One region of the Exiguobacterium sp. s26 genome, then DNA from elsewhere that is predicted to be linked to it. Evidence: a T-box and tRNA genes for the amino acid it is inferred to sense, from the RefSeq annotation. Region 1 holds a T-box; the other holds one or more tRNA genes.

The links. The T-box of region 1 lies ahead of KNP82_RS04510 (valine--tRNA ligase). A T-box ahead of a tRNA ligase gene usually reads a tRNA of that ligase, here a tRNA-Val.
Region 2: it encodes a tRNA-Val, which carries the amino acid that the T-box ahead of KNP82_RS04510 (valine--tRNA ligase) is inferred to sense. The anticodon was not compared.

Annotation. Positions count from the first base shown of each region.
Region 1 is NZ_JACSLS010000002.1:400,844-405,055, reverse strand. Features, by position in the region: gene hemB (porphobilinogen synthase) at 1-136, shown strand, start outside; gene hemL (glutamate-1-semialdehyde 2,1-aminomutase) at 133-1,437, shown strand; T-box leader at 1,485-1,705, shown strand; gene KNP82_RS04510 (valine--tRNA ligase) at 1,761-4,212, shown strand, end outside.
Region 2 is NZ_JACSLS010000009.1:14,926-19,137, forward strand. Features, by position in the region: gene KNP82_RS12480 (pyrroline-5-carboxylate reductase family protein) at 1-741, shown strand, start outside; gene KNP82_RS12485 (DUF554 domain-containing protein) at 779-1,483, opposite strand; tRNA gene KNP82_RS12490 (tRNA-Val) at 1,643-1,715, opposite strand; gene KNP82_RS12495 (GNAT family N-acetyltransferase) at 1,803-2,360, opposite strand; gene KNP82_RS12500 (DMT family transporter) at 2,428-2,742, opposite strand; gene KNP82_RS12505 (DMT family transporter) at 2,739-3,068, opposite strand; gene KNP82_RS12510 (TetR/AcrR family transcriptional regulator) at 3,080-3,658, opposite strand; gene KNP82_RS12515 (alpha/beta hydrolase) at 3,785-4,212, shown strand, end outside.

The DNA of each region.
Region 1 (4,212 bases):
TGCCTTGAACGACTGGGTCGATGAGCAACGAATCGTCATGGAGACGATGGTCGGCTTCAAACGGGCCGGTGCGGACCTCATCGTCACATATTTCGCAAAAGACGTCTGTCGCTATTTGGAAGGAGACTATTCATGACCTACAAACAAACACGCTCAGAAGCAGCGTTCGAACAAGCACGTCCGCTCATGCCGGGCGGGGTGAACAGCCCGGTCCGTGCCTATAAATCAGTTGGCATGACGCCAATCTTCGCTGAACGCGGTGAAGGCTCACGCGTCTACGACATCGATGGCAACGAATATATCGATTACGTCCTCTCATGGGGACCACTCATCCTCGGCCACCGCGACCCTGTCGTCACGAAGGCGATTCAAGAACAAGCTGAGAAAGGCTGGACGTTCGGGACACCGACCGAGCTCGAAACGAAAATGGCCGAGCTGGTCATCGAGCGCGTCCCATCGATCGAGATGGTGCGCATGGTCAACTCGGGTACGGAAGCGACGATGGCGGCACTCCGCCTCGCACGCGGTTACACGGGCAAGACGAAAATCTTGAAGTTCGAAGGCTGCTACCACGGCCACGGCGACTCGCTTCTCATCAAAGCCGGATCAGGCGTCGCGACGCTCGGTCTCCCGGACTCGCCGGGCGTACCGAAAGACTTGGCGAGCCAGACGCTCACGGTGCCATATAACGATTTGGATGCTCTCCGCATCGCCTTCGAGAAGTTCGGCGACGATATCGCTGGTGTCATCGTCGAACCGGCGGCCGGTAACATGGGCTTCGTGCCACCGCAACCTGGATTCCTCGAAGGACTCCGCGAAATCACGGAACAATACGGCTCGCTCCTCATCTTTGACGAGGTCATGACCGGATTCCGGGTCGGCTATAACTGTGCCCAAGGCTACTTCGGCGTGACGCCAGACTTGACGTGCCTCGGGAAAGTCATCGGCGGCGGCCTACCGGTCGGTGCCTATGGCGGGAAACGCGAGATTATGGAACAAATCGCGCCGCAAGGACCGATTTACCAGGCAGGAACGCTCTCGGGTAACCCACTCGCGATGATCGCCGGCTACACGACGTTGTCGCAACTCAAGCCTGAGCACTATGCTGAGTTCGAACGCAAAGCAGACCGTCTCGCTGAAGGCTATACGAAAGCGGCCGAGAAGTATAACATCCCGCACGACACGAACCGGGCCGGATCGATGTTCGGATTCTTCTTCACGAATGAGAAAGTGACGAACTTCGAGAAGGCGAAGACGGCGAACCTCGACCTGTTCCGCGCTTACTATCAGAAGATGGCGGCGCGCGGCGTGTTCTTGCCACCGTCACAGTTCGAAGGATTGTTCCTCTCGACCGTTCACACGGACGAAGATATCGACTTGACGCTCGCAGCGGTCGACGCGACGTTCAAAGAGCTGCAACAAGAGTTTTCATTGTAATCTTGACGGAACCATCTTCTGTCGCTACAATTATTTAACAGATACGATTAAAAGCTACGATGAGGAATAGTACGCCAATAACATCCTTTTTCAGAGACGCGGCCGCTTGGTGCGAGGCCGCGAAGGATGGTGCGGAAGTCGCCTCGGAGCTGACCTTTTGAACGAAGTAGGAAGGTCCGGTCCATCGACCGTTATTCGATTTTGAGGGCGCCACATGTTGGCGAACTAAGGTGGTACCGCGGAAGATACGGCTTCTTTCGTCCTTAGCGTTAAGGACGAGAGTAGCCGTTTTTTTGTCCACATTATTAGAGGAGGTTGGGCATATGGCCAACGAGACAAACGAAATCACCATGCCGACGAAGTACGATCCAAGTGCGACGGAAGCGAAATGGTATGACTACTGGTTAGAGAACGACGTATTCAAAGCAGACGAGGACGATTCAAAACAGCCGTACACGATTGTCATCCCGCCACCGAACGTAACAGGGAAACTTCACCTCGGACACGCGTGGGACACGACGCTCCAAGACTTATTGACGCGCCTCAAGCGCATGCAAGGCTATGACGTCCTCTGGCTCCCAGGGATGGACCACGCCGGGATCGCGACACAAGCGAAAGTCGAACAGAAGCTCCGTGAGGACGGCATTATGCGCTATGACCTCGGACGCGAGAAGTTCCTCGAGAAGACGTGGGAATGGAAAGACGAGTACGCCGATACGATCCGTGCCCAATGGTCAAAACTTGGCCTCGGTCTCGACTACTCACGTGAGCGCTTCACGCTCGACGAAGGACTCTCGAAAGCGGTCCAGGAAGTGTTCGTCCGCCTCTATGAGAAAGGCTTGATTTACCGCGGCGAATATATCGTCAACTGGGACCCGGCGCAAAAGACGGCCGTTTCGGATATCGAAGTAATCTATCAAGAAGTCGAAGGCGCGTTCTATCACATGAAATACCCGCTCGCTGATGGCTCAGGCCACATCGAGATCGCGACGACGCGTCCGGAGACGATGCTCGGCGATACGGCCGTTGCCGTTAACCCGAAAGATGAGCGTTACGCGCACCTCGTCGGCAAGACGATCATGCTTCCGGTCATGAACCGCGAGATTCCGATCGTCGCTGACGACTACGTCGACATGGAGTTCGGTACAGGTTGCGTCAAGATCACACCGGCGCACGACCCGAACGACTTCGAGATCGGGAACCGCCACGAGCTCCCGCGCATCCTCGTCATGGACGAAGGCGGCAAGATGAACGAGAATGCTGGCAAGTACGAAGGGCTCGACCGTTTCGAATGCCGCAAGCAACTCGTCAAAGACCTAGAAGCAGACGGCACGCTCGTCAAGATTGAGCCACACACGCACTCGGTCGGTCACTCGGAACGTTCAGGCGCAGTCATCGAGCCTTATCTTTCGAAACAGTGGTTCGTCGACATGGAGCCGCTCGCGAAAGCAGCGCTCGAAGCGCAAGGACATGACGATACGAAAGTCAACTTCGTCCCAGAGCGGTTCGAAGGCACATACCTCCGTTGGATGGAGAACATCCGTGATTGGTGTATCAGCCGCCAACTCTGGTGGGGTCACCGCATCCCGGCTTGGTACCACAATGAGACAGGTGAGATTTATGTAGGTAAAGAAGCACCGGCGGACAGTGAGAACTGGCATCAAGATGAAGACGTGCTCGACACATGGTTCTCGTCAGCGCTTTGGCCGTTCTCGACGATGGGCTGGCCGGATACGGACTCGGCAGACTTCAAACGTTACTTCCCGACGAGCGCGCTCGTCACGGGTTACGACATCATCTTCTTCTGGGTATCTCGCATGATTTTCCAATCGCTTGAGTTCACTGGGAAGCAGCCGTTCAACGACGTGCTCATCCACGGTCTCATCCGCGACTCGGAAGGCCGCAAGATGTCGAAGTCGCTCGGTAACGGCGTCGACCCGATGGAAGTCATCGACCAATACGGCGCGGACTCGCTCCGCTGGTTCCTCCTTACGGGATCGACACCAGGGAACGACCTTCGTTTCTATTGGGAGAAAATCGAATCGACATGGAACTTCGCGAACAAGATTTGGAACGCGAGCCGTTTCGCCCTTATGAACATGGACGGCATGAAGTATGAGGAGATCGATTTGTCAGGTGAGAAGACGCTCGCTGACAAGTGGATTCTCACTCGCTTGAACGACACAATCGACCAAGTGACACGTCTCGTCGACAAGTATGAGTTCGGCGAAGCCGGCCGTTACTTGTACAACTTCATCTGGGAAGAGTTCTGTAACTGGTACATCGAGATGGCGAAACTCACGCTCTACGGTGAGGACGAGGCTGCGAAAGCGACGACGCGTTCAGTGCTCGCGTACACGCTCGACTCAATCATGCGTCTCATGCATCCGTTCATGCCGTTCCTCACAGAGGAAATCTGGCAGCACTTGCCGCACGAAGGCGACTCGATTGTCCGTGCGAGCTACCCGACACGCCGCGACGAGCTCCACTTCGCGGACTCGGTACCAGCGTTCGAAGCGGTCATGAACGTCATCCGTTCGGTCCGTAACATCCGTTCGGAAGTGAACGCCCCAATGTCGAAACCGATTCAGCTCTTCATCTCGACGTCGGATGAGGCGACACAAGATTACTTGAGCGCGAACGAAACGACAATCGGCAAGTTCACGAACGCGACCGAGCTCGAAATCGGACGTGGCTTGACGGCTCCTGATAAGTCGATGTCAGCCATCATGACGGGTGCGGAACTGTTCATCCCACTCGCTGACCTCATCAACT
Region 2 (4,212 bases), on a different contig from region 1:
CTCGTACGCGGATGGCTTGCCTCTGGTGTGTCGCCTGAACAAATCACGATGACGAACCGGAGTGACCGGACCCGTTTGACAGCGTTACAGGCCGAGCTCGGCGTGCAAATCGTCGACGAGGAAGATGTCAACGCGTATGACATCGTCGTCCTCGCGATGCAACCGGACGGGGTCATTCCTTACGTGCAATCTAAAACGTGGAGCACACCGCTCCTCGTCTCCGTAGCAGCTCATATCGAACCGAGCGAGATTGAAGAGGCGTCAGGTCTCCCTGCCGTCTGCGCGATGCCGAATACCCCAGTCGCTTATCGGAGCGGGATGACCGGACTCTGGTTCGGCCCAGAGACCGATGATACGGTCCGTGAGACCGCGACGGCGCTGTTTGAACGCGTCGGACGGACGGCCGTGACGGATGCGAAGAAGATGTCCGCCTTCATGGCTGCCGCCGGATGCAGCCCCGCTTTCTTTTATGAAATCGTCGGTTCGATGACGCCCGTCTTGACCGATGCCGGTTTCGATGAAGCGACGGCGCGCCAAATCGTCGCCCAGGCGATGAAAGGATCGGCTGAACTGTTGCTTCACGAGACACGGCCGACGAACGACTTGATTGCGGACGTGGCCGCGCCAGACGGTCCGACCGACCGCGGTGTCGGTGTGCTCCGCTCGCGCGATTTAGCAGACGTCATGGCTTCTGCCCTTCGCGAAAGTGCGAGAGAAGAAGTCGAACAACCGAAGAATTGAAAAAATCCGAGAAACGCATCGCGTCTCTCGGATTTTTTTATTGGACGATATGTAAAATCGAGACGATGACCGCGACCATCAAGATTCCCGGCAATAAGTTCGCGACACGAATCCGCGTGATGCCGACCAAGTTCAACCCAATCGCGACAATCATGACACCACCGGTCGCCGTCATCTCTAAAATAAAGTCATCCATGAGCGACTCCGGGATGAACTTCATGATTTGAATGGCGAGCAAGGCGATTGCTCCTTGGTATAAGAGTACCGGGACGGCCGAGAACATGACCCCGATGCCGAGCGTCGAGCTGAGGACGAGTGCCGTGAAACCGTCAATCAATCCTTTCGTATAGAGGACGTCATGATCCCCGCGCAATCCGCTGTCGAGCGCGCCGATGACAGCCATCGCACCAATGACGAAGATGAGCGTCGCCGTGATGAAGCCTTCGGCGATACTTGACTTACTCTTGCCCCCGAGGCGGCGTTCCAATTGATAGCCGACCTCGTTCAACTTCTCATCGAGCTTCCACCATTCGCCGAGTGCAGCCCCGATGACGAGACTGCCGATGACGATTAAAAAGTTCTCACTTTTCATCCCCATTTGAACGCCAAGCAAGACGACGGCGAGACCGATGGCTGCGGTGACCGTCTCTTTCATTCGTTCGGGGATGCGGTGAAACAAGAGTCCAAGTAATGTGCCAATCACGATCAACGCCGCGTTGACGATTGTTCCGGTTAAGACCATCGTATAATTCCCCGTTTCTGTATGTATTGAGAGGAATATACCAACTGTTTATGTAGGCTGTCAATTGAAAGAAAAACAAAAAAAAAGCCACTTCTCGCAAGAAGTGGCGTCGCGGAAACCCACGTTCCTATGGGTTTCGCATCGGGTTTGGCACCCAAGTGATTCTGACTGGGCTCGAACCAGCGACCTCTACCCTGTCAAGGTAGCGCTCTCCCAGCTGAGCTACAGAATCAGGTCGTGTCCTCTCTTAAGGACACTATTAATATATCAAGAAACTAATGCCTTGGCAACTGTTTTTTAAAACTTTTTTTACTTTTTTTTAACGCGTCATTTCTTCCCGTTTCATATGGCGGCACAACCGTTCTAAATCACCGGCATATACCGAGACGAGCATGCCTTGATATTCGGTATCCCGATCCCAATGCAGTCCGTTCGCTTTCGCGACCCGTTGCGATGGGACGTTATCCGGATGAATCAAGGAAATGATCTCTTTCTCACCTTCTTCGAACGCATGACGCATGAGACGAGCCGCTGCCTCGCGTCCGTAGCCCATATGCCAATGCTTCGGCGCCAACCAATATCCGACTTCAAGTTCAATCGTGCCGTCGAGTTCATGGAGCAACGTGCCGGCATGACCGATTGGCTCGTCATTTTCATGCGACATCAATTTGAGCAACCCGGTTTGACGACCCGTCTGATAGCGGGCCAACTGGCGCTCGAACCATTCGATCGTCTGTTCATCCGTATATGGCTTTCCATCCGGGCTAATGAAACGCATCACGCGCGGATCTTGGAGTAGCGATTTCACGAAATAAAAATCAGCAATCGTGTAAGGTTCGAGTCGTAGACGCTCGGATTGCAGTTTGATATGACTCATCGTCCCCGCCCCTTTCGTTCACAGTCTGAACTATTTAATTCCCGTTTTTATTCGAAGCTAATCCTGATCACGCGACAACTTTTAATCCGATGACACTCCCGATAATAAGCAATAAGAAGAAGATACGCCACCGGTCCCGCGATTCGTTCAAATACAGCATGCCGAGCACGACGCCGCCGGCCGCCCCAATCCCGACCCAAATCGAATATGCCAGCCCGAGCGGGAGCGTCTCGAGCGAGCGCGACAACAAATAAAAACTTAAGGCAAACGTTCCGACGGACAAGATCGACCATTTAACAATCTGATAGCCTTTCGATTTTCCCATCCAAAAGACCGCCATCATCTCGGCAAGACCCGCGCCAATCAAAAATACCCAACTCATGCCGATTCTCCTCCTGTCACTTGTTTCAGTCCAATCACACCGATGAGGAGCGTCGCGATAAAGACGAGCTTCATGCCGGTCAGCGCCTCATCGAACAAGACTGCACCGACGATGACCGTTCCGACGGCCCCGATGCCGGTGAACACTGCATAACCGGTCCCGGCCGGTAACGTCCGGAACGACATCGCCAACAACCCAAAGCTCACAACTAATAAGAGAACGGTCACGGTGCTCGGACCGAGCACCGTGAAGCCGTTCGACAGTTTCATCGTCGTGGCCCAGACGATTTCAAGCAGGCCGGCTAGAATGAGCCAAACCCAGGCCATTTGATCTTGTTTCATGTCCATCCGACTCCTTTCTTATAGATGGTGAATGCGGCCTGTTGCCGCTTGACGCGATTCGTCTCGAGCGTGAAGAGTGAGATGAGCGCGCCGTCGAGAAAACAATAGTAGGCATCGTAAACGTCCTCGAGCGACTGTTCGGGTAACGCCCCTTGCTCCATCGCCAATCGAAACTGTTCTTTCTCAAACGCTTGCAAGTCCGTCTCGACCGACCCGAGCGTCGTCTCGATGAACAATCGCAATTCAGGAGGCGGGACGAGCAACATCCGCTTCGTCAGCATCCATGTCTCCTCTTCTTCAAAGAAGCGAATCAACGTCTCGACGATGGCCTCGATCCGTTCGAGCGGTGCCGCGCCCTCAGTGGCGTCCCGCGCTTCTCGCCAGACGCGATCGTAACGATTTGCCATGTCCTCGACGACTTGTTTGAACAATTGCTCTTTTCCTTCGATATGGGCGTATAGCGACGCTTTCTTAATGCCAACATCCTCGGCGAGTGCCGCTAATGATAGTCCTTCATACCCTTCAAGCGCAAAGCGCCGCCGTGCCGCCAGCTCGATTCGTTGTTTCGTATTCATCCGTCATCGACCCCTTTCTTCATTATCACTTTACCTAACGAACGGTAGGTAGTCAAGTGTCGCGATTGCATTTCTCGTCCACACCCGGCAAACTAAAACCAGTTGACTGCGAAAGGAGCGCTTTATATGCTCGACCAATTCAGCTTCACCTTACCGACCGAGGCCATACGTGGCCGGAAGCGGATTGTCCGTGTCTATCGTCCCGACTTCGTGTCGGCTGACGAACGAATCCCGGTCCTCTATATGCACGACGGTCAAAACGTGTTCGACGGCAAGACCGCCACGATCGGCGAAGGTTGGTCAATCGACCGCCACATCGAGGACTTGCAATTGCCGCTCATGGTCGTCGCCATCGCGAGTGCCCCGGACTGGCTCGACCGCTACGATGAGTATTCGTTTTATGAGGATGAGATGCTATATCGCCGAATCGGGCCGGAACTCGCCAAGACACGGCCCACGCTCGGCGGGAGAGGTCGGGCTTACGCCGACTGGCTCATGAAAGAGTTGAAGCCGTGGATTGATGAACGCTACGCGACCGACCCGGACGACGTCGG